Regions from separate parts of the Bradyrhizobium sp. CCBAU 53351 genome, predicted to be linked through region 2. Evidence: riboswitches for the same ligand, from Rfam matches in the RefSeq annotation. Region 2 holds a riboswitch; the other holds the start of a gene.
What was found. Region 2 has a riboswitch for cobalamin ahead of XH83_RS12650 (DUF1636 domain-containing protein). Riboswitches for the same ligand answer to the same signal wherever they lie in the genome.

Region 1 (14,931 bases), 790 kb from region 2:
TCGGTCTGCCGCTCCAGCTCGAGCTGGGCCTTGAGATTGCCGAGGAACAGATTGCCCTGCGAGACGATGTTGCGCGCCATGAAAAATGCGAACAGCAGCAGGAACACCGCCGTCACCAGATAAGGTCCGGTGCCGCAGAGCAGCAGCGCCCCAGCGCAGGCCACCGTCATGGTGGCGAGATAGACGAGGCCGGCACGCGGGAAGGTCGACAGCGTGAAGGCGCCGCCCGACATCATGCCGACCATCAGGCAGGCCAGGATCAGCTGGCTGGTCGGCTCGATGTGGTTGAACAGCGCGAGCGGCAGCGCGCCCCAGATCGCGGCGAGGAACACCGCCTGCCGCAGCATCTGCCGGGCGGCGCGGGGCGAGGCCTCCTGCGGCGGGTTCTGATGCGACCTCCGCCACGAGCGCACCGCGAGCGAAGCGGTGGTGGCGAGCGTCAGGCCCCAGATCGCGAGGAAGTCGTTCCAGCCGCGGCCCCAGAACAGGATCAGCACGATGGCGACGTTCAGCATCGTCACCGCCATGGTCACCGGGATCAGCTGGGTCACGGCGTCGATCTGCTTGGCGCGGATGCGGCGGATCTCGCGCTCGCTGAGACCGGCGGTCAGGCCGTCCTCGATCTCGAAGCCGCCGAGCCAATACAGGAACGCGCCGATCAGGCCGTCACGCGGCTCGCTTCGCTTCATCGACTTGTCCGGCCATCCCATCCGAGGAACCTTTTGACGATCAATGGCCTGAGGCCTGCTTAAGCCGGGTTAATTTTGTGGGAGATTTTGCGGCATCCTTGACGGGCGCGTTTGCAGTTTGTTCTAACCATGGCCCTTGGTCCGGAGCCTGCCGACATGCCCATCAGAGTAGCCACCTGGAACGTGAACTCGGTCCGGCAGCGGATCGACCTGCTGCTGACCTGGCTGAAGGAGTGCCAGCCGGACATCGTCTGCCTCCAGGAGATCAAATGCGTCGACGAGGCCTTTCCGCGGCTGGAGATCGAGGCGCTCGGCTACAACGTGGTCACGCACGGGCAGAAGACCTTCAACGGCGTCGCCCTGCTCTCCAAGCTCCGCTTCGACGAGACCAAGTCGGGCCTCGCCGGCGACGACGAGGACGCCCATGCCCGCTTCCTCGAGGGCGTCGTGACGCTGAAGCGAGGGGTGCTGCGCATCGCCTGCCTCTATCTGCCCAACGGCAATCCGGTCGGGACGGAGAAATATCCCTACAAACTCAAATGGATGTCCCGGCTTCTTGATTATTCGAAGGAGCGCCTCAAGACCGAGGAGCCGCTGATCCTGGCAGGCGACTTCAACGTCATCCCGCATGCCCGCGACGTGCACAATCCGGCCGCCTGGACCGAGGACGCGCTGTTCAAGCCCGAGACGCGGGAGAGCTTCCAGTCCCTGCTCGGCCTGGGCCTGACCGATGCCTTGCGGGCCGTCACCGACGAAGGCGGGCTCTACACTTTCTGGGACTACCAGGCCGGCGCCTGGCAGAAGAACCAGGGGCTGCGGATCGACCATCTGCTGCTGTCGCCGCAGGCCAGCGACAAGCTCGCCAATGTCGGGATCGACAGCTATGTGCGCGGCTGGGAGAAGCCGTCGGACCATGTGCCGGTGTGGGCGGATCTGGATCTCGAGGCGGCGTAGGCCATCCGCGTCGTCATTCCCCGGCAATGCAAAGCATCAGACCCGGAATGACCGGCGTTCAGCGCCGATTACCGCCGTCCTGCACCCACTGCTCGAGCAATTGCAGGGCCATGGCCTTGTCGTCGTCGGAGGCCTTGGCGAAGGCGCGGTTGTAGCTTTCCTTGATCCAGGTCTCCGCGGTGCCGGCGCTGTCGCGCGCCAGGGTCAGCCACATCAGGCCGCGCGCGGCCTGCCGCGGCAGACGGTCGCCGTTGAACAGCATCTGGCCGAGCAGCGCCTGCGCCTCGTGCTGGCCCTTCTGCGCGGCAAGACCGAGCCAGCGTGCGCCATAGCGGAAATCCTCACGCGAGGCGTCCGGCGTCTTCAGGTACAGCCGGGCGAGATCGTATTGCGCATCGGCATTGCCGAAATAGGACGCGGCATAGGAGAACATCTCACGCGCCCGCTCCGGATCCGACTTGACCTTCGAGTTCGGGATGCCGCTGAGATAGTAACGGCCGAGCTCGACGAAGGCGTTGGCCACGATCTGCGCCTGCGGCGCCGACGGGCTGTCCTCGGCATGCGCGTTGGCGATCCGGCTGAAATATTCGAAGGCGCGCAGATCGTCCTGGGCGACGCCGTCGCCATTGGCGTACATGCGGCCAAGCTTCCACTGCGCGATGGGGTGGCCACCCTCGGCGGCATATTGCAGCGCACTGAGCGAGGTCTCCTGCGGCGCGGTCGCCGGCGCGATCCTGCCGCGCATGGTCGCCGCGGTCCCCGGCAACGTGGTCACGACCGGGATGGTCGCATCCTTCGGGTTGACCGGAGCGCCGTCGAAGGCAAGCGCCGGCGCGGCCAGCGCACTGACCCCCAACACAAACGCAACTATGGCACGCCTAGATGTCCGCATAACACTGTTTCTCGTGCGCGCCGCCCGGATGGGTCACTGCCCCCCCGACCGCTGGTCCAACCTGCTGAGCATATTTCCAGAGCGCACCCGACGTGTGGTTAGTCGCGCGAGCGCTCCATTTGGTTTTGCGCTGGGCGAGCTCGGCGTCGCTCAATTTAACGTTAAGGGTCCCATTGACCGCATCGATCTCGATGATGTCACCGTCCTCGAGCAGCCCGATCGGGCCGCCAATGGCAGCTTCCGGCCCGACATGGCCGATGCAGAAGCCGCGGGTGGCGCCGGAGAAGCGGCCGTCGGTGATGAGCGCGATCTTGCCGCCCATGCCCTGGCCGGTCAGCGCCGCGGTGGTCTGGAGCATTTCCCGCATGCCGGGGCCGCCCTTCGGCCCCTCGTAGCGGATCACGATGACTTCGCCTTCGCGGTAGGTGCGCTGCTGGACCGCCTCGAAAGCATCCTCCTCGCGGTCGAAGCACCTGGCCGGACCGGTAAACTTGAGGTTGGACATTCCCGCGACTTTCACGATCGCACCTTCTGGCGCCAAATTGCCCTTCAGGCCGACCACACCGCCTGTCACGGTGATGGGCTTGTCTGCCGGGTGCACCACGTCCTGGTGCGGATTCCACTTCACGCTCTTGAGGTTTTCAGCGATCGTGCGGCCCGTGACGGTAAGGCAATCACCGTGCAGGAAGCCGTTGTCGAGCAGCGTCTTCATCAGAAGCGGTATGCCACCTACTTCAAACATGTCTTTGGCGACATAACGGCCACCCGGCTTCAAATCCGCGACATATGGTGTCTTTTTGAAGATTTCGGCGACGTCGAATAAGTCAAACTTGATGCCGCACTCATGCGCGATCGCCGGTAGGTGCAGCGCAGCATTGGTCGAGCCGCCGGAGGCCGCGACCACGGCGGCGGCGTTCTCCAGGGCCTTGCGGGTAACGATGTCGCGCGGCCGGATGTTCTGAGCGATCAGGTCCATGACCTTCTCGCCGGCGGTCATGCAGAAGGCGTCGCGGATCTCATACGGTGCAGGCGCACCGGCCGAGTAAGGCAGTGCCAAGCCGATCGCCTCGGAGACGGTCGCCATGGTGTTGGCGGTGAACTGCGCGCCGCAGGCGCCCGCCGAGGGGCACGCCACGCGCTCGATCTCGTCGAGGTCCTCGTCCGACATCGCGCCGACCGAGTGCTTGCCGACCGCCTCGAACATGTCCTGCACGGTGACCTGCTGCCCGCGGAATGTGCCGGGCAGGATCGAGCCGCCATAGATGAAGATCGAGGGCACGTTGAGACGGACCATCGCCATCATCATGCCCGGCAGCGACTTGTCGCAGCCGGCGAGCCCGACCAGGGCATCATAGGCGTGGCCGCGAACGGTGAGCTCGACGGAATCGGCGATGCATTCGCGCGACGGCAGCGAGGAGCGCATACCGTCATGGCCCATGGCGATGCCGTCGGTCACGGTGATGGTGCAGAATTCGCGCGGGGTGCCGCCGGCCGACGCCACGCCCTTCTTCACCGCCTGGGCCTGACGCATCAGCGCGATGTTGCAGGGAGCGGCCTCGTTCCAGCAGGAGGCGACGCCGACGAAGGGCTGGTGGATCTGCTCGGTGGTCAGACCCATGGCGTAGAAATAGGACCGATGGGGCGCGCGCGCAGGGCCTTCCGTCACGTGACGGCTTGGCAGCCTCTGCTTGTCAATCTTGGCGCCCATCGCAAACCAGTTTCCCCGGTGAACCCTTTCAGAGGCGAAAAATCAGAGCCAAGATTTGAATCGACCTTGGGATTTTCTCGTCGCCTTCGAGGACCGCCGCTGCCCTTAGAACATTAGAGCGATTTTATTCATGTTTGGGTGTGGCCAAAAAGCGGCGGTGAGGCGAACCACGAGTGATGAAGGTTAAATCGGAACCGAGTGTTGCATCGACAGCACAATCGTTACCGGGAAGACACGGGTTCGCTTACTGTAATACCATCTCGCAGATGGCAGCTCACAATCTTTGATTTCACTATGCCAGGGGCGCACGCCGCTCCGGTTCGAGATGAGGTGCAAGTACGTGAGTCGGCCCCTCTGCCACAGACTGGTGTCGCCGGACCTAGAAACTGCACCGGAGGTCGCGGTGAGATGCGTCCTGGCTCAGCAGCGCACCGTCGACCGGACGCTGCTTCGCATCTGCAATCCAGAGTCTCTCCCTGGATGGATTCTGGATTGCTTCGCTGCGCTCGCAATGACGGAGGATGAGGCGGCAAGTTGCTTCTCCAAGTGACGCTGTCATTCCCCGCGAAAGCGGGGAATCCAGTACGCTGCGGCTTATCGGTTCAGTCACTGCCGTCTCGGAGTACTGGATCGCCCGGTCAAGCCGGGCGATGACACTTATTGTGTGGCAGCAGACACAGCTTCTCAGCCTCGCGGCTGAATTCGCCCGAGCTTTGCTTCATCTCTCGTCCCTCAAATCCAAGAGGGCGCAGGGAAGGCCGGGTGCTGACATCGCACCCGCGGTCCGCTGCGCGAATTGCACGCGCACGCAGAAAACCGCACAGCAGCATACAGGTGGTGCCGATCACTCGGCCTTCCCTGCGCGATGGTCGGACGGCTTATGCCGCGCTCTCCCGGGAGCCGAACTTTCCTTTGGCCTCCCTCGCCGTTCGAATTGGATGATGCCGCCCACCCGGTTGGGCTCGCGCGCATCTTCGATCCGGCTTGACCGTAGCAACGACGGCCAGGACCACACGGTTTTGCCGTACGCACGGCCCGCCATGTCGCCGCAGTATTTCCAGCCCTGTCGACGGAGCTGAAAACTTACAGGCGAGACGAAGCCTAGCAGCGCCGTTCGTCTGCACGCGGCCGCGGGCTCACAGGGACTACCCGCCCTGCCCGCACCTCTCATGCCGACGCTGCCGCGTCCACCGCAAACCCGGCTCGCGATCAAGACGACCTCGAGATCGCCCCTCCTGGTGAGCCGGGATGGGCGACATATGCGCCAAAACCGAATTTCGGTAAAGTGGAATATTTTCGCGGCGAGGGGTTGACAGAGGCCGACACAGGGCACGGCCGCGTAGCCCGGATGAGCGGAGCGACATCCGGGATTCCACCAGCACTGTCCCGGGTATCGCTACGCTCCCCGGGCTACGATCTACGATGGCGTCGCTCAGGCCGACATTGCGCCCTTGTGTCTGAACGGATCGACCAGGCGGACGATCTCGCATACCGCAACGAGTCCAGCGAGCCAGACGGCGCAGGTCAGGGCGATGCGCGTCACGATGGCGACGGTGAAGGCGCCCTCGCCGCCCAGGAACGGCGTCGCGGCGAGCAGCGCGAGCTCGTAAACTGCATAGGCCGTGACGAGCATGATCGCGAGCACCAGCGGCGTGCGCCCCCGGGGCAGCAGGCCGGGCACCATCGACGAGATCGCCGTCGCCAGCAGCGCAGCCGCGCCGATGACAAAGCCCCAGGCGATGGTACCGGCGTCAACGGGATAGTGCAGCGCGCCGAAGCCGATGGTCTGGTTCACCAGCCAGGCGCCGGTGACGACGAGCAGCGCCGGGCGCAGCGGCAGCATCGCCGCCGCAACGACGGCGAAGGCCGCAAACGGCGTGACGCAGGCGAAAGCGAAGCTTGCGAGCGCGCATGATGCCGTCAGCAGCGCAAGGCAGAACATCGGCGCAAGGCGCGGCGCGACCGGGTGAAGGCGGAAGCCGTCGCCGTGAGACGGCAGGATGCTGAGGGCCATGGATGATCTCCTTGTTGAGGAATACCAGTTCATCTGAGGGTGAGCGACAGCCGTAGCGAGGTGTAAGCCTTGATCAGAACGTCGCGCCGGCCTTGAGCAGATAGGAGCGGCCGGGCAGCGGATAGGCACTGAAGCGGCCGTCGGTGAAGGTGCTGGCGATGGCGTAGTCGTAGTAGAGCGCGTTCAGCACGTTGTTGACGCTGAGCGACCAAAAGTAGCGCTCAACCTGGCCGCTGAGCTTGAGATCGATCGTGCCGTTGGCCGGAATCGGCTTCTGCGTGCCCGCCTGGTCGTTGTCCATGCGCCGCTCGCTCCAGAACCGCGCGGTGGCATCGAGCACCAGATAGTTCTGCCAGATGTTCCAGGTGACGCCGGCGCTTGCCGTATAGCGCGACACCAGCGGCACGTCGTTGCCGGCCCAGACGCCCTCGCGGAAGACCGCGCGGGTATAGGCCATGCCGGAGCGCAGCAGCAGGGCGTCGTTGACGCGGTAGGACAGGCTGGTCTCCGAGCCGTAGCGGCGGGTCGGATCGAGGTTGGTGTTGTAGAACAGGACCGGGTTGAAATGGACCTCGTTGGTGAGGTCCATCAGATAGAGGCTGCTCTGCAGCTGCAGTCCGCCGCCCTTGATGCGCAGGCCGCCCTCGATGTCCTGCGAGGTCTGGGTCTTGAGTTGAAACGTTTGCGGGATGGCCGCGAAGGTCAGAGGATCGAAGGACGGCCCCGAGGACAGCCGCTCGTCGACGTCAGGCGTGCGGAAGGCGCGCGCGGCGCGGCCGAACAGCGAGACCATGTCATTGAGGCGATGCTCGGCTCCGAGATGCAGCGCATATTGGGTCTCCTCGCTGGTCAGCGACGACGCGCCGATGTCGGCGTTGAACGGCGCCGCCGCGTCGAAATTGTCGCGTGCCGCAAGCCTGACGTTCTGCACCCGCGCGCCGTAGGAGATGTCGGTCGTGGGCGCGACTCCCAATGTGTGCTGGAAATAGCCGGCGACCGTCTGCTGCCTGAGGTCGTAATTGTGCCAGGCGGCGAGCCCCTGCCCGGCGCCGCGGTCCTGCCGGAAGCTCGCATCGTAGTAGTCGATGCCGGTCAGCAACTGCGACGGCATGCCGAGCAACAGGCTCTTCACACTGAGCCGCGGCGTGATCGACCACGTCGTCAGGTTGGAATCGACATAAGTCGAGGTGAAGAAGGCAGGAACCGGCGCCGGGCTGGAGAAGAACGCGCTCTGCTGCTTCTTGTCGCGCACACCGCCGTCGACGATAAGATCGACGCCGTTGACCAGGGTCTTGGCGAAGCCGGCTGTCGCGCTAATGCCCTGCTGGTTGGCGTAGTTGAACGGCGTGCTCGTGCCTCGCCGGCTGGTCTTGAGCTCGTCGAGGCCGATGGAGGGATCGACGGTGCGGCCGCCCGGCAGGCGCAGCTCCTGATTGTCGCCGGTGACGGTGAGAAACGCCGTGAGGCCCGGCGTCGTGTAATTGAGATTGCCGACGCCATTCTGCTGGGAATAGCGATTGTTGTCGCGATAGCCGTCGGTGCTGACGGCATTGCCGTAGAACGAGGTCGACCACGGCCCCGAATTGAGCGAGGTCGAGACATTGCCGAGCCTGGTGTTGAACGAGCCGAAGCCGGCCTCGATGCGCGCGGTCACGGGCGGTCCGCCGCTTCCGGTCTTGGTGACGATGTTGATCACGCCACCGACCGCGTTGTCGCCATAGAGCACCGCGCCGGAATTGCCGCGCGTGATCTCGATACGCTCGATGGAATTGAGCGGGATGGTGGAAAGGTCCACCTGCGCCATGTCGACGTCGTTGAGCCGCCGGCCGTTGACCAGCACCAGCGTGTTGGCGGTGGCAAAGGCGCCGAAGCCCCGCAGGTCCACGCTGGTCTTGGCGCCGATCTGCCCGCCATAGAACGTCGTGATCTGGGCTCCCGGGGTCTGCGTGGCGATGATCTCGGCAAGCGTCTGCGACGGCGCATGCGCGATATCCGCGGCCGTGATGACGGTCGTGGCTGCTCCGATGATGCCGCCGTCACCGGCGACAGCCCCGGAGCCCGGGCCGGATGAGCCGGTGCCATTGCCTGCCGGCGCGACATTCGCGGCTCGCCGCGGCCTCGTCGCCTCACCCTCACCGATCGCCCTGGCCCGCGTGCGGTTCTGATCGTCGGGCTTGCTCACCTCGACCGGCGGCAACTGCTCGGCGACAGCATGCTGGGCGAAGGCCGCGGAGAGACCGAGCGAATGGAGCGAGACGGATGCGAACAGGCCTACGCTGAGGCGCCGGGCAGCAGAAGCGAGACGGGACAATGTTGTAACCTCGGTATGACGTCGGTGGCACGTCACAGCGAACGAGGTTTCACGGCAGAGCAATGGGCTGCTCCGGTGAAGCCAATGTCTGTACTCCCCGACCGACATCCTCGCGTGTGACCACGGCTGACGGCAGGTCTCCTGGCTCGCGGGTCGTTACCTTGCGTCGCCTTCCCAGGACCGAGATTCCCAGTGGCACAGGACGAAAGATTCACCGCTTACAGTTGCGGGGGCAGCCGTGGCGTTGAGACAAATCCCGGCGTTGGGACGCCCCGCACCACATTCCCTTTTGATCTCCATGAGGAGAACCGTCGCGATCATCTACGTGCCGTTCCGCCGGAGAGTCAATCGGCAGTCGGTGTAGCAACTGCGGCTCAAGTCCGCCCTCGCAAACGCTGGGCCTGGGCCCAGGCGGCAGCGACATCGCGAGGCGGAACATCGACGCGCTTGATCGGGGTCAATTCGCCGGAGGCCGAGACGATCGCAGTCTCCTCGCGGCGGCAGCGCGTGCAGACAAAGCGAACCTCATGCGGCGACGCCGACCAGCTCGACCGCTTCACGTTGGCCGCCATCGGCCAGGCATCGCAATGCGAGCACGACACCAGAAATCGGCCGGGATCGAGCATACCCATTCCATCGGACTCCGCGTCCTGCCCGCGTCTCAATGGCTAACCCACGTGAATCGTTCCGGTGCCCCAGCACCGCCGGTTCCGTTAGACCTCGTCGGCGACGGCATTGCGAAGGAGGCCGACCTTGTCGATCTCGACCTCGACGACATCGCCCGCCTTCATCCAGAGCGGCGGGGTGCGCCGCGAGCCGACGCCGCCCGGCGTGCCGGTGGCGATGACGTCGCCGGGCTCGAGCCGGGTGAACTGCGAGCAATATTCGATCTGGCGCGGGATATCGAAGATCATCTGATCGATGGTGGTGTCCTGCACCACCTCGCCGTTGAGCCGGGTCTGCAGCCGCAGCGGCCCGACCTCGCCGACCTCGTCGGGCGTCACCAGGAACGGACCGAAGGCGCCGGTGGCGGGAAAGTTCTTGCCCGGCGTGAACTGATGGGTATGGCGCTGGTAGTCGCGGACGCTGCCCTCGTTGTAGCAGGCATAGCCGGCCACATGGCCGAACGCCTCGGCGCGGGGGATGTAGCGGCCGGCCTTGCCGATCACGACGGCGAGCTCGCCCTCGAAGTCGAGCTGGGTCGAGACCTTCGGGCGGATGATGTCGGTGAGATGCCCGGTCTGGCTGTTGGCGAAGCGGCCGAACACGGTGGGATTCTCGACCTCGGTACGCCCGGTCTCCTTGCGGTGATTCTCATAGTTGAGCCCGATGCAGAGGATCTTGTCGGGGTTCGGGATCACAGGCAGGAAGGCGATGCTGGCCAGCGGATAGCGCTTCGCCCGGGCTGCCGCGGCGGCGACCTCGGACAGAACGCCCGCGGCGATTGCCGATTTGAGATCGGGATAGCGATCGCGCAGCACCGCGCCGAGATCGGCCACGGTGTCGCCCTCCACCAGACCCCATGACGCCGCGCTGTTGATTTCGAAGCTTGCGAATTTCATCCGATGTCCCCCTGCTCAACCGACCCTATCAGGTCGAGATGGCGGGGACGATGGCGGCCGGGGATGGCGCGGTTGCGATCCCTGCAAGGCAGCAGGCGATGCGCTCAGCGCGCGCCCTTGAGGCTGCAGGAGGTCGTGCAGGTGACGGTCGTGCCGCGATCGCATGATTTACAGGCATTGACGCACTGGTTCATGTCGCGGGGGTTGTAGCTGTAGTTCCGCAAGGGACAGACCGGCGTCGAGCCGGTGATGTCCTGCTCCTGGTCGCAGGCCGCCGTCATGAGCGCGATGATGATCACGGCAACGAGGCGCATGGGATTGCCCTGTGAGGCATGGCAAAACGACGTTCACGGCGCACGCTGCATTGCAGCGAACCCCGGCCTTCCCAACACGGGCACCGCCGATCAGCGACGCCCGCATGCCATCAGGATGCGCGCCAAACGTTAAGAACGGATTGCAGCCGGCCTCAGGCCGCCGCCTGAGTTTCCGCCGCCTTGGTCGCGATCGCCTGCCGCATGTCCAGCGCCAGCTGACGGTACTGGTCCGAAAGCTTCAGATAGAACTCGCGCTTGGTGCTGTCGGTGGCGAGCTTGGCGATCAGCTCGCATTCGGCGGTGAGCGTCTCGAACCGTTCCAGCCTGTCCTGAAGTTCTGGCATCGGCGTGTCCCCATCAAACGCCTCAAGGACATCCAACCTAAGCCCGGGAAATAGGTCACGGCGAACATCGTTATCCCGTAGAATGAATTTTTCCGGTGCGGCAGCCTATTTGCTGTCGAGGCGCCAGGCGCCGTCCCATCCCTGGTCCGGCGGGCCCGCCTCGAACTGCGCGATGCGGCCGAGCATCGTGCGCGAGGGGCCGTCGCCGGGGACGGCTTCGAGCGCCGCGCCAAAGGCCGCGCGCGCCGCGTCGAAGCGCCGGGCGCGATAGGCGGCGAGCGCCTCGGCATAGTGTGTGCGCAAGCCAAATTGCGCATCCGTGAGCGCGCCAGCCCTCGCCATCACCTCGAAGATCGCCTGCGGCGCGGTCTGGCCGGCGACTGCCAGGCGATCGATTTCGCGCAGCTCGAGCTGCGATCCGATCGCCTCGGCGGTGGCCTGCGAGATCAGGATGCGGGTGCCGTAGACCTTGTTGACGGCTTCCAGCCGCGAGGCCAGGTTCACGGCATCGCCCATCACCGTGAAGCTCATCATCAGCTCCGAGCCGATGCTGCCGGTCAGCACCTCACCGGTGGCGATGCCGATCCGCAAATCGCACGGCGCGGGCATGGCGCGAATGCCGAGCAGGTCCGGCAGCTGGCGCTGCAGCGCGGGCACCTGGTCGGCCATCTCGATGGCCGCGGTGCCGGCAAGCAGCGCCTGCTCGCCCTCCTCGATGAAGGGCGGGCCCCAATAGGACATGATGGCGTCGCCGATATATTTGTCGATGACGCCGCGATTGCTTCGGATGGGCGCGGACATCACCGTGAAATAGTGGTTCATCACCCTGACGAGGCCGCGCGGCGTCATGCCTTCGCTCATCGAGGTGAAGCCGCTCATGTCGCAGAACATGATGGTCATGACCCGGCGCTCGCCGTCGATCGCGACCTCCGGCCGGTCGATCAGCCCCTGCACCACCTTGGGATCGATGTAGCGGCCAAAGGTCTCGCGGATCCGCTCGTTGTGGCGGAGCTGCTCGGTCATGCGGTTGAAGGCCGCGGCGAGCTCGCCGATCTCGTCCTGGGTGGAGACGGTGATGGTCTTGTCGAAGCGGCCGGCCTCGACCTCGCGGGCGCCGGCGAGCAGCAGCCGCACCGGTCGCGTGATGCCGCTGGACACCAGAAGCGCAAAGACCAAGCCGACGATCGCGGCGAGCAAGGTCACGACGCCCGAAACGACGATCGCCTGATGCTGGCGGCTGATCACCTGCGACGTCGAGAAGAACACCTGCGCCAGCATGTCGGCGCGGATCGCGTCGATCTTGCGGTTGAACGCATCGCGCAAGATATCGAGATGCTCCAGCGTGCCGCGGGCCGCGGGCATGTCCTTGGCGTCGACCTGCTTGACCAGTCTGGCATTGCCCTCGTCCAGATCGCGCCGCAGCTCGGCGACGGCACTCTCGATCCGAACGTCGAGCCGCGCCAGCGCGGCATTGTCGGAATAGGTTCTGGGATCGTCGATGATCGCGTTGATGAGCTTGCGCGCGGTCTCGGCCTCCTCCTCGAACTTGCGGTCCAATGCCTGGAAGTCGCGAAGCCGCGCCGCATAGGCCTCCTCGTCCGACGAGGATCCCATTCGGGTCATCACCATCTGCCGCAGCGCAAGCGCCCGCTCCAGAGAACGGATGTTGGCGCGGGCGAGATGGCTGTAGGCGGGGATGTAGCGGTTGGTCAGCTCGTCCAGGAGGACGCCGACCTGGCTCGACATCACCATCGACAGGACCGAGGTGACCAGCATCAGGACGATCAATCCGAGGGCGATGCCGACGATCTTGCGCCGGATCGACTGGTTGAAAATCGGCATAGGTGCAGGGGGCAAAGGGTGAAAGGACGGAACCGGGAACTCAATACACCGGATTTGGTCCAGGGAACACGCGCATCTGCGCATCCATGACGCGGTGAGCCGTCGGCAAGCGGCGCGCGAGCCCAATGCGTTAACAATGGTTAAAGGGACTGTCCCTTCCCAAGTTCCCCGGTTCCAATCCGTATTTTGCCGCATTGTTGCGACAGCGTGAAGGATGCGAAACGATGCCGTGGCATCGTTTGCCGTCGTCTTTGATTCTCAAGCCGCATGTCGTCGCGGACCTTGGTTTGTAATGGTTTCGCAGGGGGACCATGGAATGAACCAGTGCCTACGCTCGCTCGCGTGTGTCGTTGCCGTGGCCGCATTGGCCCTCCTTCCGACCGAGCTCGCGGCGAAGAGCAGTCACAAATCGTCCGCGCCGAAGAAGTCTCATGAGGCCAAAGCCGGCAAGTCGCGTCATGCAGCTAGCGGCAAGGCGCGGCATGTCAAGCAAGCAAATGGCAAGCATGCCGAGGCCAAGCGCAAGTCGAAGAGCAGCGACGAGCCGTCCAGCAAACCGGCGTCGCCGCCGCTGACCGGCGACCTCGCCGCGCTGAAGGACGCAATCGACCTCGCGCGCAAGGGCAAGACCGAGGACGCAAGCGCGGCGCGCGATCGCATTGCCGATCCTGCGGGGCAGAAGCTCGCCGACTGGTTCATGCTGCGCCATTCCGAGAGCACGGCGAATTTCAAGCGCTACGCCGCCTTCCTCGCCGCCAATCCGGACTGGCCGAGCCGCACCCTGCTGCGCCGCCGCGCCGAGGCGCGGCTGTGGCAGGAGAAGAGCGACGCCGCCATCGTGCACACATTCACGATGGACCGTCCGATCAGCGCCAAGGGCAAGTTCGCGCTCGCCCGCGTGCTGCTCGCCGAAGGCGATACCGACCGGGCCACGCGGCTGGTGCGCGAGGCCTGGCGCACGGACGAATTGTCCGAGCGCAGCGAGGAGGATTCCTACGAGGCGTTCCGCGATCTCCTGACTGCGGACGATCATCGCGCCCGCATGGACAGGCGGCTCGGCGCCAAGGACTACGCCGGCGCCCGCCGCGCCGCAAGACGGCTCGGCGAGGATGCGCTCGCAATCGTCAAGGCCTGCGCCGCCGTGACCGGCAAGGCCAGCAAGGCCAAGGATTATCTCGACGACGTGGCGACCGATGCACGCCGCGACCTCGGCTATGTGCTGTGCCGCGCTCAATGGCACCTGCAGAAGGATCGCATCGACGATGCCGCCGAGGTGATCCTGGCCGCTGCACCCGAGACCATGGCGGCGCAGGATACCGATGCCTGGTGGCGCGAGCGCCGCCTGCTCGCGCGCAAGCTGCTCGACCAGGGCAAGGCGAAGACCGCCTACGACGTGGTACGCACTGCGGCTGTGCCGGAGAAGGAGGTCTACCGCGTCGACTACCACTTCATGTGCGGCTGGATCGCGCTGCGCTTCCTCGACGATCCCAGGACGGCGATGGTGCACTTCGCCGCCATCGACGAAGGCTCGGCCAATCCGATCGCGCTATCGCGCGCCCATTACTGGCGTGGCCGCGCCGCCGAGGCGATGGGTGCTGTGGCCGATGCGCGCATGAGCTATCGGGCGGCATCGCGCTATCCGACCGCCTATTACGGCCAGCTGGCCCGTGCAAAGCTCGGCCTCGACCGCATCGAGCTGCGTCCGCCCTCGCCCGTCCTGGCCGCCGCCGATACGCCGCCCACGGACGAGCGCGTGCGTGCCGCCGACATGCTCTACGGCATCGGCGAGCGCGACATGGTGTTCTACTATGCCGAAGACTTTGCCAAGGAGAGCACCGACGTCACCGCGCTGGAATCGCTCGGCGAGCTCGCCGGACGGCGCAGCGATGCGCGCGTCATGCTGGAGGTCGGCAAGACGGCGCTGGCGCGCGGGCTCGCGCTCGACCATTACGCGTTTCCGACCATCGGCATCCCTGAGCACCGGCAGGTCGCGCCTGCGATCGAGACCAGCGTGATCTATTCGGTGGCGCGCACCGAAAGCTCGTTCGACCAGCGCGACAAGTCGGCCGCCAACGCGGTCGGGCTGATGCAGGTGACGCCGGAAGCGGGACGCGATACCGCCAAGCGTTTCGGCCTGACCTATGACTGGGACAAGATGGTCTCCGATCCCGTCTACAACACGCAGATGGGCGCGGCCGAGCTCAGCGCGCTGTTGTCGGAATATCGCGGCAACCAGATCATGACCTTCGCCGGCTACAATGCCGGCCGTGGCCGGGTGCGCGAATGGGTGCAGGCCCGCGG
Region 2 (14,931 bases):
GCCGTCTCCTTCCGCGATTGCGGCGGTTGCGGTGCGATCCTGCGAGACCGCCCGCGTCGCAATCAGCCGCGCGCGAGGGCCAGCCGCCGCGAGCGCCGCGGCTTCTGCGACCGATCCGGTCCTGAACTTCTCCATCACGAGATCCGACTGGCTTGGCGTTGCGATCCCGGCCAGCATCTCAGCCGGAACAGCCTTGATCGGCACACCGCACTCACGCGCGAGCTGCTTTAGCGGCTCCGCGTCGGCCTTGTCGCTGACAGTCGCCATCGCTGCGAGACCTTCGGGACCGCCCGCCGCCCGCAGCGCATCGCGCAGCGAGGCCAGCGTGACATCTCTCCTGAACCCGAAGCCAGCCACTTTCATCGGGTCACACTCCACTGCACCACCGGCCGTGCAGCTTCCCAGGAACGATAGCGGCCGAGCGGCGCGGAATGCGCGATCTCGACCCGCATCAGCTGACCGCCATGGCCCTGCTCTAGCTCGCCGAGCAGCGCTTCGGTTTCCAACGTGATCGAATGTGCAACGAGCCGCGTTCCAGGCGCGAGGCGCGACCAGACGGCATCGAACATCGCACGATCGAGGCCGCCACCAATGAAGACCGCATCCGGCGCTTCCAGTGTAGCGAGCGCTTCGGGCGCTTTCCCCGTGACGACGCTGATCCGGTGCGCCAGCCCGAACGCGGCTGCATTCTTGCTGATGTTCGCGACGCGATCCTCACGCGCCTCGATGGCGGTTGCCGTCCCGCCGCACAGTGCCCACTCGACCGAGATCGACCCCGATCCCGCGCCGATATCCCACAGCCCTTCGCCCGGACGCGGCGCCAGCGCCGAGAGCGCGAGCGCGCGCACAGGGCGCTTGGTGATCTGGCCGTCGTGGGCGAACAGATCGTCCGGTAACCCTGAGCTGCGGGGAATGCCTTGCGTGCCCCTCGCCCACAAGGCCACCGCGACCAGATTTGAGGTCACCTCCTCGGCAAAGAGGTCGACGCGATGCTGGTCGGTATATTCCTGTGGCCCGCCAAGCGCCTCGAGTGTCCACATCAGCGAGGCACCCCATCCGCGATCGGTCAGCCATTTCGCGAGAGCATCAACCGCCGTTGCATCACGCATCAGGCAGATGATGCGCGCGTCTCGCGCCAGATGCGGTACGAGACGCTCGAACGGCGCGGCATGGAGGCCAATGCATATCGTGGTCTCCAGCCGCCAGCCTAAGCGCGCAGCCGCGAGCGAAAACGTCGACGGTCCCGGATGCGCGATCCACTCGTCGCTACCGAGTCTCTCGGCGAGAACAGCGCCTGCGCCATGCCAGAACGGATCGCCAGAGGCGAGCACCGCCGTCGGCCGATCGCGGCAGCTCAGCACGACACCGGCATCGAATGGCACTGGCCACGCACGGCCGCGACTGCCCACACCGGCGAGCGCGAGGTGCCGTTCCCCGCCAAAGACGGTTTCGGCATCGGCAAGCGCCTTTCGGCTTGCTTCCGACAGCCCGGCAAGGCCATCTTCGCCGATACCGATGATGGTCAGCCAGGGATCAGCCATGATGCGCGCCCTCATACTGGGCGGGACGGCCGATGCGAGCTCGCTCGCAGCCGAGGTCGCGCGCGCGCGCATCGATGCCGTCTATTCGTACGCCGGTCGCACTCACGTGCCGGCCGATCAGCCGCTGCCGACCCGCATCGGCGGTTTCGGCGGCGTCAGCGGGCTTGCGGGTTACATCCGCGACGAGCGCATCACGCATGTGATCGACGCGACGCATCCATTCGCAGCCGAGATGAGCCGCAACGCGGTCGAAGCTTGCGCGGACACCGGGACATCGCTGCTCGCGCTGGAGCGCGCGCCCTGGGGCAGCATGTCCGGCGACAATTGGATCGAGGTTGCAGATATCAGTGCCGCCGCCGCCGCGCTGCCGGAGGCGCCCGCGAACGTGTTCCTCGCCATCGGCCGCCAGCATATCACGCCGTTCGCGATGAAGCCGCAGCATGCCTACACGCTGCGCTTCGTCGATCCGCAGGAGGCGGCCCTGCCCTTCGCCGCTGACGTGATCGTGTCGCGCGGGCCGTTCACGCTTCACAGCGAGCTCGAGATGCTGCGCGCCCGCGAGATCGCGTGGATCGTCGCCCGCAATTCCGGCGGCGACGGCGCGCGTGCCAAGGTCGACGCGGCCCGCATGCTCGGCCTTCCCGTGGTCATGATCTCGCGGCCGACGCTGCCCGAGCGCCGACGGGTCGAGAGCGTCGCTGAGGTGATGGAGTGGCTCGGTCATTCGACCCGCCTCGGTGCATAGACCCAGCGGCCGACACGGCGCGTCTGCGAATTGCCGACGATCACCAGCGTGCGCATGTCGGCCATCTCCGGCGCCGCTTCGTTCAGCGTCACGGTCACGATCTTCTCGTCGGCCGCGCTGACCGCGCGCGCAAAGATGACGAAGCGCTCGCCGCAGCCGGCGTCCTTCAGCACCGCGAGCGCGCGGCCAAAGCCCTCGGGCCGGCTCGCCGATCGCGGATTGTACATCGCAATCGAAAAATCGGCTTCCGCTGCGAGGCGCAGACGCCTCTCGATGATCGTCCAGGGCTTGAGATTATCCGAGAGGTTGATCGCGCAGAAATCATGGCCGAGCGGCGCGCCGGCACGCGCAGCCGCCGCCAGCATGGCGGTGATCCCGGGCAGCACGCGGATCGGCAGCGCCTGATATTGCGGCGCCTGCTCCAGCGCCTCGAACACGGCCGAGGCCATCGCGAACACGCCGGGATCGCCGGATGACACGACGACGACCTGCCGGCCTTCTGCGGCGAGCCGCAAAGCCTCGCCGGCGCGCTGCAGCTCCTCGCGATTGTCGGAGGGATGCAGCTTCAGCCCAGCACGCGGCGGCACGCGCGCGACATAGGGCGCGTAGCCGAGAATGTCGGTCGCGGTGGCAAGCGCGGCCGTGACCTCGGGCGTCACCAGGGCATCGCTGCCCGGCCCGAGGCCCGCGATGGTCAGCGTGCCCGTCATTCGGCGGCTTCCAGATGCCGGCCCTTGCCGTGCACCAGCACGATCGCAAAATAGGGACAGTCGGCGGCATCGATCTCCGCGAGCCGCGCCACACGCTCGCCCGGCATGGTGCCGCGCTCGACCAGCCAGGCGTCGTCCAGCCGGCCGGCAGATGCGAGCGCGCGGCGCACTTTCGCAAGATTACGGCCGGTCTTCATCACGACGAGCGCATCGGAATCCCGCATGCGGCGCTCGAGCTCACCTTCGGGAAGCGTGCCCATCAGCACGGTCGTCACATCATCGCCAAGCGCGATCGGCTGGCCGACGCCGTTCCAGCAGCCGACCATGCCGGGAATGCCGGCGATCACCTCGATCTCGACACGCCCTTGCAGGCGCGTGTGCAGATGCATGAAGGAGCCGTAGAAGTAAGGATCGCCCTCGCAGAGCACAACGACGTCGACCGCACGCGAAAGCCGCGCCAGACGCTCCGCCCATTCGTCGTAGAAACCGGCGAGCAGCTGGACGTATTCCGCACTGTCGAAGGCGATCTCCGTCGTGACAGGGTATTCCATGGGGTATTCGGTGACGTCAGTCGCGAGCATGCCCTCGACGATGCGCCGCGCCTGGCCCGGCCTGCCCTTCTTGCGAAAGTATGCGACGTGCTTCGCAGCCCGCACCGTGCGGTCTGAGCGCACGCTCATCAGATCGGGATCACCGGGGCCGAGACCGCAGCAGATGATGCGTCCCATCGCTATTCGCTCCGGCTCGCCAGCGCGTTGACGGCCGCGACCGTGATCGCCGAGCCGCCGAGGCGGCCTTCGACGGTCAGCGCCGGCGCCGGCGGAGCGGCCATCAACGCCGCCTTGGACTCGGCTGCACCGACGAAGCCGACCGGACAGCCGATGATCGCCGCCGGCCGCGGGCAGTCTGTATCCTCCAGCATGTTGAGCAGATGAAACAGCGCCGTCGGCGCATTGCCGATCGCGACGATCGCGCCGTCCAGATGCGGCCGCCACAGTTCGAGTGCCGCGGCCGAGCGGGTGTTGCGCATGGATTGCGCGAGCGCGGGCACGGTCTCATCGCCGAGCGTGCAGATGACGGCATTGGCCGCGGGAAGCCTTGCACGCGTGATCCCTTCCGAAACCATGCGTGCGTCGCACAGAATCGGCGCGCCTCTTTGCAAAGCGGCGCGAGCGATCGTCGCCATGCCCGGCGTGAAGCGGATATGGGCCTCCAGGCCGACCATGCCGGCGGCGTGGATCATCCGCACCACGACCTGCTCCTCGGCCGGCGTGAAGCGGGCAAGATCGGCCTCAGTCCGAATGGTGGCGAAGGACTGCCGGTAGATCGCCGCGCCATCGGTCTCGTAAATGTGCGGCATCAGTTCCCTCCGACGAGGATCGAGGGATCGCTGACGATGTCGGCGCCGTTCAACCCGCGCAGGACCGGCTCATCGCGGATCGAACCGTTGCGGACGAGATCGAAGCCGGCGCGCGTCGCAACCAGCGTGACGGCGGCCGTGCCGGAATGGGCGCAGCCCTTGCCGCAGCCGGAGACGTGCAGCCGCGCGTCGGCGGCGATGCGCGGCGCGAGCGCCGCGGCCAGCGCGCGGGTATCGGCATGGGCTTCGCGGCAGCGCGGCGCACCGCTGCAGGCGATGACGCGCAGCGCGGGATCAAAGGGCTCGGTGATGAGGCCCGGCGCGCTCGGCATCTCGCGCTTGCCTTCGCTGAGCACCATTCGCCAGGGCGTCATGCGTAGCGCATGGCCACAACCGGCGAACTGATGCAGCGTCGTGTGCAGCAGCTGCCCGAACGCGACGCCGACCATCGCGCCTTGCGGATAGTGCCCGGGCCGCGACGCCGCCATCACGGGCGCAGGCTCCGTCTCGCCGCGCAGCGATGGCGGCAACGCCGCGCCGGAGGCGATGTGGGCTGCCATCCGGCCGCGCCCGTCCTTCGCGCCGCCGGAGACCAGGAACCAGCTTGCGAGCGCCAGCGCCGTGCTCACGGCCTCGCCGCGCGCGACGGAGCGGCCGAGCCGCGCGCCGTCGGCCCGCACCAGAAGGCGGCCCGCGCGATCGCGCTCGATGCGGATGTCGGCGGAATCGCCGGCGAGCACCCGCGACCGTCCGTCATCGATGGCGAAGCCGAACTTGGTGGGAAGCGCGAGGCCGCGATCGGCCAGCGCCTCCTCCAGCCCAGCGGCGAGCGACTGGGTTTCGTCACCGCCGCTCCAGAACGGAGTCACCAGAATATTGCGTCGGGCTTCGATCTCGGCGTCGGGGTCGAGCAGCGCGAGTTGCGAAAGGCCGTCGAGCAGCGGCCGGTGGCTTTGCTCGCTGACGCCGCGGATCTGGAGATTGGCGCGGCTCGTCACATCGATCAGGCCGTTGCCGTGTTGCCCGGCGAGTTCGGCAAGCCCGATGATCTGTGGCGCTTCAAGCCGCCCACCGAACGGCCGCACCCGCACCACGAGCCCGTCGCCCGACAGCATCGGGCGCAGCGCGCCGGGACACCAGCCCTTGACCGCAGACGCGCTCATGATGCCTCCCGCAGCGCCGCCGCGATCGAGTTGCGGCGCGTTTGCCACAGCGCCGCATCGTGCAGGCGCGCAAAACAGGTTTCCATCGCGGCAAGCGCCGCAGGATTCTCGCGCGCCATGAAGGCACGGACGTCGTCATGGCCAAGCGTCGCGTCGTAATAGAGATCGAACAGATGCGGCGGCACGGCGCCGGCAAGATGCGCGAAGGCGGCCATATGCTCCAGCGTTGCGGTGATCTCCGCGGCCCCGCGAAAGCCGTGACGCATCATGCCGGCGATCCAGGCCGGATTGGCGGCGCGCGCCCGGACGACGCGCGATATCTCTTCCGTCAGCGTGCGCGCGTGCGGCTGTTCGGGACGCGTCGTGTCGAGGTGATAGAGCGATGGCGCTGCCGCGCCGAGATGCACGGCTGCCGCCGCAACCCCGGCTTCATGCGCGGCGTAATCGGCGGCAAGCAGCAGGTCGGTTTCCGGCAGATCCTGAACATGGACAAAGGCGTCGGCGGCCGCGAGGCGCTGCTCGATGCCGGCGCGGTCATGCTGCATCTCGCCATCCGCCGAGAACGCCCATGACGAGGCCGACAGCCAGGCTTCGCCCGCGGCATCCCGCGTCTCCGGCGTGAAGGCATCGGGGACCGCCGAGAGGCCGACGCCATATTGTCCGGGCCGCGGCGCGAACACGCGCGAGGTGCGATGGCGATACGGATTTTCCTCGCCCTCATCGTCGCGGCCTGCAAGCGTTTCGGAAGCGGCCTCGAACAATTGCGCGAGACCGGAGAAGACGTCGCGGAACAGGCCCGAGACGCGCAACGTGACATCGATGCGCGGGCGGCCGAGCTCGGCCGGCGCGATGATGTCGTAGCCGGTGACGCGGCCGGAGGCGTGATCCCAGCGCGGCGCGAGCCCGGCCAGATGCAGCGCCATGGCAAACTCCTCGCCCGCAGTGCGCATCGTCGCCGAGCCCCAGAGATCGACGACGAGGCCTTTCGGCCAGTCGCCGTGATCCTGCAAATGGCGCCGCAGCAGCTCCTCGGCGAGTTTGATCCCCTGCGCATGCGCCGACGGCGTCGGCACGGCGCGCGGGTCGACCGCAAAGAGATTGCGCCCGGTCGGCAGCACGTCGGCGCGGCCGCGATAGGGCGAGCCCGACGGCCCCGGCGCGACACGCTGCCCTGCAAGGGCGGCACGTAGCGCATCGCGCTCCGCCTCGCCACAGGCGCCGCGGCCGAACACGTGCAGACCGTCGCCGAACTGACTTTCCTTGAGATCGCAGACGAAGCGATCGATCCGCGGAATGGCTTCGGCCGGCGCGGCCGAGGCATCGAGGCCGAGATCGTCTTCGAGGCCCGCCGCACGCGCCTCGTCGCGGATCGCCGCGATCAGCCGCTGGCGGCGCGCGGGGTCGAGACCGTCGGCGGTCGAATATTCGTCGAGAAGACGTTCGAGCCGGCGCAAACCTTCCGGCACGGCCGATGTTTCCAGCGGCGGCGGGAGATGGCCGATGGTGACGGCACCGATGCGCCGCTTGGCCTGTGCAGCCTCGCCGGGATCGTTGACGATGAAGGGGTAGATGATCGGGAGATCGCCGATCAGCGCCTCAGGCCAGCACGCAGACGACAGCGCGACGGATTTTCCAGGCAGCCATTCCAGCGTGCCATGCGCGCCCATATGCACGACGGCATCACAGCCCTGCTGCCGAAGCCAGAGATAGAACGCGACATAGGCATGGCGCGGCGTGCGGGCGAGATCGTGATAGTCGGTATCACGCGCGGCGGCATCGCCACGCTCCGGCTGGACCGCGATGACCGACCGACCGCGTGGGATTGCGGCGAAATGGAATGCGCCATCGCGACAGCCTGGATCGTTCTCCGGCGCGCCCCAGGCCTGCGCGAGATCGTCCTGCAAGGATTGCGGCAGGCCCGAGAGCGCCGTGCGGTAGTCGGCAACGCTCCACGTCAAATTTCGCGTCAGCAGCGTCTCACCGAGAGCTCGAACCGGCGCGACATCAAAGCCAGCCTCGGCGAGATCGGACATCAGGGCCTCGACCGAAGCCAGCGCATCGAGTCCGACCGCGTGCGCGATCTGATGCGGCCGCCCCGGATAGTTCGAGAGCACGATCGCCAGCCGCTTCTCGGCGGTTGTCCTTTCCGCGAGGCGCCGCCACGCCGCAACGCGCGTGGCGACGGCTTTCACGCGCTCGTCATCGGGCCTGTGCGCCAGATGCGAGAACTGCAAATCCGGATCACGGTCGGCGGCGGATTTGAAGCTCACCACGCCCGCGAACAGCCGGCCGTCGACCTCGGGCAGCACCACATGCATCGCGAGATCGCCGGGCGACAGGCCGCGCAACGAGGTCGCCCAGTCCTCGCGTCGCGCCGTGGACAGCGCGACCTGGAACACGGGGCACGATGCGGCGTCGAACGGCGTCGTGCCGTCGTCGCCGATGGCGGAGAACGCCGTTGCGTTGACGATCGCCGCCGGAGGCTTCGTCGCAAGATACGCGCGCAACCAGTCCGCGACACCCGGAGCCTTCAGCGAGGTGACGAACGCGCCGAACGCGTCAAAACCATTCTCGCGCAGCGCCGCGATCAGCGCATCGACCGGGCCGGTGTCGGCGGCCGTGAGATAGGAGCGATAGAAGGTCACCAGCGCGAGGGGCTTCCCCTCGCCGCCCGCCGGCGCAGCAATGACACCGCGCGCGGGATCGAAGAATCCCATCTCGGGCACGGTCATGTCGCCGACAACAGGCCCGGCATAAAGTCCCGAGGCCAGTGCCAGTTGCGCGATCGCCGCCTGCGCCGCGACCGGGCCGCCGGTATCGCAGAGCACCTTGAGGCGGCGCAGCGTCGAGACCGGCAAGGTCGAATAGGCATCAAGCCTGACGTCGTCGCGGCCATCGGCCGGCAGCACGGCGAGCACGATGCCGCGATCCTTCGCCAGTTGCTGAAGGGCGGCGAGGCCGTATGGCCAATAGGATTCGCCGCCGATCAGCCGCACCAGAATGCCGCGCGCCTGCGACAAGGTGCGCTCGACATAGGTGTCGACCGACAGCGGATGACGCAGCTCGGCGAGGTTGGCGAGCCGCAGCGACGGCAGGCTGCCCCGGCCACGGCGCCAGCCGGCTGCGAAGGCAGCAAGGTCGGAATCCGAATACGAGAGCACCACGAGATCGGCCGGGTCCTGGCCGATGTCTCTTGGCGTCGCGGTCTCCTCGAGACCGCGGCTCTCGCGGAAGACGACGTGCATCAGATACCTAATCCCAACCTGATCGCGGCCTCGTCGATATCGCCATGCTCGCCGATCACGACGAGCTTTGATTGCCGGAGATCTGCGCCCCAGGGCTTGTCGAACTGGTGGCGCACGCGCTCGCCGACCGCCTGCAGCAACAGGCGCATCGGCTTGCCCGCCACCGCGATATAGCCCTTGGCGCGCAGCACATTCTGCTCGCGCGCCAGCTTCTGCACCGAGGCGACCAGCGCGTCGATGTCGGCGACCTCAGGGAGATCGATCACGACGGAGGCAAAATCATCGTGCTCGTGCTCCTCCTCGCCGTCGTGATGCGAGGGACGTGCGGCGAGATCGTTCTCGGCGGCAGCGCCGAGGCCGAGGATCAAGCGGGCGTCGATCGCGCCGTCAGTGACGGGCAGCATCGGCACGCGGCGCGGCATCTCGGCGGTGATCACAGCCCTGGCGGCTTCGATCCCGGCGGCGCCCGCAAGGTCGGCCTTGGTCAGCAGCACGATGTCGGCGCAGGCGATCTGGTCCTCGAACACTTCCGACAGCGGCGTCTCGTGGTCGAGATTTTCGTCCGCCGCGCGCTGCGCTTCGACCGCATCAGGATCGGGCGCGAAGCGGCCGGCCGCGACGGCCTCGGCATCGGCCAGCGCGATCACGCCGTCGACCGTGATGCGCGAGCGGATCTCGGGCCAGTCGAACGCCTTCAAGAGTGGCTTCGGCAACGCCAGGCCCGAGGTCTCGATCAGGATGTGATCGGGCCGCACGGGGCGCGCCAAGAGCTGCTCCATGGTCGGAATGAAATCATCGGCGACGGTGCAGCAGATGCAGCCATTGGCGAGCTCGACGATGTTCTCTTCGGGGCAATTGGCGTCGGCGCAGGACTTCAGGATCTCGCCGTCGACGCCCTCGCTGCCGAACTCGTTGACGAGCACCGCGAGCTTCTTGCCATTGGGATTCGCGAGCAGATGCTGGATCAGCGTCGTCTTGCCGGAGCCGAGGAAACCGGTGACCACCGTCACAGGGACTTTTGCGAGCGAGCTCATTCGGCGGCCTCCGGCACGACGGCAACAGGGGGAATGCGGGCAAGCGACTGCTTGCGGAAGATTTCGGGCCGGCTGCGCCAGGGCACGAGGCCATCGGGCGCGGCCGCGTAGGCCGCCGCGCCCGCGACCACGTCCTGCGCATTCGCATCCGACAGGCGGCCATAGACATAGGACCAGCGGCCGGGCGCGCTGAGCGCGACCGAGCAGCCCTGGCTGCATGCAGAGAGGCATTCGACGGGAACCACATTGACGCCGTCAGGCACGCCAGCCTCGAGGATCGCACCATGCAGGCGCTTGCCGGGCGTCGTCTCGCCCTCGCCGAGCGTCTCGCCGGCACGGCAGGTGATGCAGACATGAAGTGTGACGGTCATCGCCTCTTCCAGATATCAGCGGGAGGCGATGAGGCACACGGACCATTCTTCAGAAGGCCCGTTTCCCCGTCGCGGAACACCCCGTCCGCCGGTCCAAAACTCGTCGCGCTGGCAGGTCTCCCGGCTTGCGGAGCAGGGTTTTGCCCTTCGATCCCCGCCTTCCCGATTCCCGTGGGAATCAGTGGCTTCGGGCATCTCTCCGGTCACGGTCGCGGGGGCGGCTGCATTTTGGACCCTAATCTTGCCGATTCGGACCCTATCGCATTCCCTCTTCGCCTGTCATAGGACAGGAACCAACGCCGGGCCACCATTTGCCGGTGGCCGCCTCTTGTCAAGCCGAAGGACCGGGACCCATGACGCCTGAACCGGATACCCAAACAACCGAGGACACCGACATCAGGCACGCCCAGAAAATGGCGAAGAAGAAGGCCGCCCGCGGCAAGATCATGGCGACCAAGAGCGGCGAAAAGGGCCTCATCATCGTGCACACCGGCGCCGGCAAGGGCAAGTCCTCCTCGGCTTTCGGCATGATCGTGCGCTGCGTCGCTCACGGCTTCCCCTGCGCCGTCGTGCAGTTCATCAAGGGTGCCTGGGACACCGGCGAGCGGCGCCTGCTCACCGGCCATTTCGGCGAGCTCTGTCAGTTCCACGCGATGGGCGAAGGCTTCACCTGGGAGACACAGGACCGCGCCCGCGACATCGCCGCCGCGCGCGCCGGCTGGGAGAAGGCCAAGGAGCTGATCCTTGACGAGAGCCTGCGCATGGTCGTGCTCGACGAGATCAACATCGCGCTGCGCTACGACTATCTCGACATCGCCGAGGTGGTGGAGTTCCTGACGACCTCGAAGCCGCCGATGACTCACGTCGTGCTCACCGGGCGCAACGCCAAGGACGAGCTGATCGAGATCGCCGATCTCGTCACCGAGATGACGCTGGTCAAGCACCCCTTCCGCTCCGGCATCAAGGCGCAGGCCGGCGTCGAGTTCTGAAGTCGATGGCACGGGCGCTGATGATTCAGGGGGCCGGCTCGGACGTGGGCAAGTCGCTCATCGTCGCCGGTCTCGCGCGCGCCTTCACGCGGCGGGGCTTGCGTGTGCTCCCCTTCAAGCCGCAGAACATGTCGAACAACGCGGCCGTCACCGTCGATGGCGGCGAGATCGGCCGCGCGCAGGCGTTGCAGGCGCTCGCCGCCGGCGTCGAACCGCACACCGACATGAATCCGGTGCTGCTCAAGCCCGAGACCGATGTCGGCGCGCAGGTCATCGTGCATGGCAAGCGCATCGCGACGGCGCGCGCGCGCGACTATGCGGCCATGAAGCCCTCGCTAATGGGCGCGGTGCTGGAGAGCTTCGAGCGGCTGAAGGCGCGCGCCGATCTGGTGCTGGTCGAAGGCGCCGGCAGCCCGGCCGAAGTGAATCTGCGCAAGGCCGACATCGCCAATATGGGCTTTGCGCGCAAGGCCGACGTGCCCGTCGTACTGATTGGCGACATCGATCGCGGCGGCGTCATCGCCCAGCTCGTCGGCATCAAGACGGTGATCGATCCTGACGATGCCGCGATGATCCAAGGTTTTGTCATCAACAAGTTCCGCGGCGATCCCACGCTGTTCGACGACGGCTACCGGCTGATCGAAGAAAAAACCGCCTGGCGCGGTTTCGGCGTGCTGCCCTGGTTTGCCCGCGCCGGCGAGCTGCCGGCCGAGGACGCGCTGGGGCTGAGCGACGCGCGCAAGCCGGGCCAGTGCAAGATCGCGTGCCTCGCGCTGTCGCGGATCGCCAATTTCGACGATCTCGATCCGCTCAAGCTCGAGCCTTCAGTCGATCTCGTGATGGTGCGCCCCGGCGAAGCAATCCCCGGCGACGTCAGGCTCGTCATCATCCCCGGCTCAAAATCCACTCGCGGCGATCTCGCCTTCCTGCGCGCGCAGGGCTGGGACATCGACCTGCTCGCGCATCATCGCCGGGGCGGCCACGTGCTCGGCCTCTGCGGCGGCTACCAGATGCTCGGGCGCCGCGTCGCCGATCCCGACGGCATCGAAGGGCCCGCGGGCGACACGCCGGGGCTCGGGCTGCTGGATGTGGAGACGGTGATGAGCCCGCAGAAGACGCTGACGCGTGTCGCGGCGGTGCATGCCGCCACGGAGCAGCCGATCGAAGCTTATGAAATCCACATCGGCCGCACCGACGGACCGGATCGCGCACGTCCCTTCGCGAAGCTGAACGACGAGCCGGAAGGCGCGATCTCGCGCGACGGCCGCGTGCAGGGCAGCTATCTGCACGGCCTGTTCACCTCGGATGATTTCCGCAAGGCGTACCTGGCAAAGCTCGACATTCCCGCCGGTAACGAGCCGTATGCGGCCCGAGTCGAGAGCGCGCTCGAGGCGTTGGCCGATCACATCGAAAAGCATCTCGACGTCGAAGGCCTGCTCGCGCTAGCACGCTAGCGCCTCTCCGAGCCGCGACCATTCGCTTTCGCTGCCGGGAAGGCCGAGCCTCAGCCATGTCGGATTGTGCGTGAACACGCGCGACCAGATATGGCGATGTGCCAGCTGCTCCTGCGCGGCAAGCGCATCCGGCGTTTCGTAGAGACGAAACAGCGACGCGCCGCCGACGAGCCGCCATCCCTGCGCACGCGCCATCTCGTCGAGACGAACGCAATCGCGCGCAAGCCGCGCGGTCGTGGCCTCGGCCCAGGCATCGTCGTGCAGCGCGCGACAACCGATGGCGATCGCTGCACCCGAGACCGGCCATGGCCCCGAAGCCGCCGCGAGCTTGGCCACATCAGCCGCACTACCAAGTGCGAAACCCAGCCGCAGGCCGGCAAGACCATAAAACTTTCCGAAGGAGCGCAGGACCAGCAGTCCAGGCCGATCCGCTTCGCTCGCGAGCGACAATGCCGGAACAGCATCGGCAAAGCTCTCGTCGATCACGAGACGGCCGACGCCCGGCAGAAGCGCGAGCAGATCCTTTGGCGCATGATTCCGGCCGTCGGGATTGTTGGGATTGACGACGATGGCGAGGTCTGCGTCTTCAAGCGCGCCGAGCTCGCCGACCTCCTGCACGTCCCAGCCCGCGGCCGACAGCACGCCCGCATACTCATTATAGGTCGGAGCCAAGATGCCCGCGCGGCCGGGCGGCCCGAGTTGCGGCAGCAATTGAATGGCGGCCTGCGCGCCGCCCAGTGCGACGATCGGCGCGCGCGTGCGGTAGGCGTGCCGCGCAGCCTGATGCAGAGCGTCGGTTTCGGCTCGCGATGGCAGCGCCGTCCACGCGCGCGCCGTCACCTCGCCCACGGGATAAGGCAGCCGGTTGATCCCGGTCGACAGGTCGATCCAGTCCTCAGCGCGTCCGCCAAAACGCTGCTGGGCCAGATCGAGATTTCCACCGTGCTCGCGCATGCCCCGTTCTTTCACGCGAAGGCCAGGATCGCAAGCACACCGGCTAGCAGCAACATGGCGCGGCGATAAACCGTTAGTCCCTCGCCGATATCCGCGGCCAGCGGATCGCGCGCGCCTTCATTGAGCCAGGGCTCGTTCGTGATGCTGCCGTGATAGATGCGGGGGCCGCTGAGCCGTACACCGAGTGCGCCGGCCATGGCCGCTTCCGGCCAGCCCGCATTGGGCGAGCGGTGACGGCGCGCATCCCGCGTCATGCACGCCAGCGCTTCGGATCGTCGCGGCGCCAGCAGCACGAACAGGAATCCGGTCAGGCGCGCCGGGATGAAGTTGACGACATCGTCGATGCGCGCGGCGGCCCAACCGAAGGCTTCGTGGCGCTCGCTGCGATGGCCGATCATGGAGTCCAGCGTGTTGATCGCCTTGTAGCCCAAAATGCCGGGCAATCCGAACAGCGCGCCCCAGAACACCGGCGCCACGATGCCGTCGGACGCGTTCTCTGCAAGGCTCTCGATCGCCGCACGCGCGATCCCGGCCTCATCGAGCGCCGCGGGATCGCGACCGACGATACGCGAAACCGCCTCGCGCGCGGACGCAATGTCCCCGGCCAGCAACGGAGCCGCAACCGCCGCGACGTGATCGTGCAACGAGCGCAGCGCGGCCAGGGGCCAGGCCAGGACACCGACCAGCACGATCTGGATCCAACCCGCGGGCAGCAAGACCTGAATCATCCAACCGATCGCAACGGCGGCTGCGATCACCAAGAGCGCTCCGGCGATACCGGCCGCGCGGCGGAGCGCCGGCGGATCGGAGGCGCGATTCCAGCTGCGATCGATGGCGCCGATCAGCCGACCCAGCCAGGTCACGGGATGACCGATCCACGCGAACAGCCATGACGGCCAGCCCAGGAGGGCATCCACCGCCATCGCCACCACCATCGCGCCCGCAAAGCCCAATCTCGCCTCCTGTCCCGCCCCTGTTGCGCAAAGCGAGGGCCAAGCGCAACCCCCTCCGCATCTGATTTCGGCTTTGTCTTTGGCGGCGATTGATGGTTAGTCAGGCCCTCGAGGAGAGTTTCATGGCCGTCATCTTGATCACGGGCGGAGCCCGATCGGGCAAGAGCAAGCGCGCGGAAATGCGCACGCGCACCTTTGCCGGCCAGCCGGTCTATGTCGCGACGGCCGAAGCGCTCGATACCGAGATGGAGGCGCGCATCGCGAAGCATCGCTCGCGGCGCGGAACCGACTGGCTCGAACGCGAGGTGCCGCTCGATCTCGTATCCGCACTGGCCGAGACGGACGGCGGCGGCGCACGACTGGTGGACTGCCTGACGCTGTGGCTCTCCAATCTGATGCATGCGACGCGCGA

Region 1: linked by a shared signal. The riboswitch ahead of XH83_RS16465 (TonB-dependent receptor) and the one ahead of XH83_RS12650 (DUF1636 domain-containing protein) in region 2 are both predicted to bind cobalamin.

Annotation. Positions count from the first base shown of each region.
Region 1 is NZ_CP030059.1:3,512,490-3,527,420, reverse strand. It holds gene XH83_RS16490 (ATP-binding protein) at 1-710, opposite strand, end outside; gene xth (exodeoxyribonuclease III) at 846-1,643, shown strand; gene XH83_RS16480 (tetratricopeptide repeat protein) at 1,702-2,535, opposite strand; gene ilvD (dihydroxy-acid dehydratase) at 2,522-4,243, opposite strand; gene XH83_RS16470 (hypothetical protein) at 5,676-6,257, opposite strand; gene XH83_RS16465 (TonB-dependent receptor) at 6,331-8,568, opposite strand; cobalamin riboswitch at 8,682-8,896, opposite strand; gene XH83_RS16460 (hypothetical protein) at 8,943-9,200, opposite strand; gene XH83_RS16455 (fumarylacetoacetate hydrolase family protein) at 9,282-10,130, opposite strand; gene XH83_RS16450 (hypothetical protein) at 10,235-10,444, opposite strand; gene XH83_RS16445 (hypothetical protein) at 10,597-10,788, opposite strand; gene XH83_RS16440 (adenylate/guanylate cyclase domain-containing protein) at 10,894-12,630, opposite strand; gene XH83_RS16435 (lytic transglycosylase domain-containing protein) at 12,947-14,931, shown strand, end outside.
Region 2 is NZ_CP030059.1:2,725,904-2,740,834, reverse strand. It holds gene XH83_RS12695 (cobalamin biosynthesis protein) at 1-363, opposite strand, end outside; gene cbiE (precorrin-6y C5,15-methyltransferase (decarboxylating) subunit CbiE) at 360-1,541, opposite strand; gene XH83_RS12685 (cobalt-precorrin-6A reductase) at 1,540-2,286, shown strand; gene cobJ (precorrin-3B C(17)-methyltransferase) at 2,262-2,996, opposite strand; gene XH83_RS12675 (precorrin-2 C(20)-methyltransferase) at 2,993-3,724, opposite strand; gene XH83_RS12670 (precorrin-8X methylmutase) at 3,727-4,356, opposite strand; gene cobG (precorrin-3B synthase) at 4,356-5,519, opposite strand; gene cobN (cobaltochelatase subunit CobN) at 5,516-8,764, opposite strand; gene cobW (cobalamin biosynthesis protein CobW) at 8,764-9,798, opposite strand; gene XH83_RS12650 (DUF1636 domain-containing protein) at 9,795-10,169, opposite strand; cobalamin riboswitch at 10,262-10,482, opposite strand; gene cobO (cob(I)yrinic acid a,c-diamide adenosyltransferase) at 10,523-11,158, shown strand; gene XH83_RS12640 (cobyric acid synthase) at 11,164-12,612, shown strand; gene cobD (threonine-phosphate decarboxylase CobD) at 12,601-13,566, opposite strand; gene cbiB (adenosylcobinamide-phosphate synthase CbiB) at 13,578-14,519, opposite strand; gene cobU (bifunctional adenosylcobinamide kinase/adenosylcobinamide-phosphate guanylyltransferase) at 14,642-14,931, shown strand, end outside.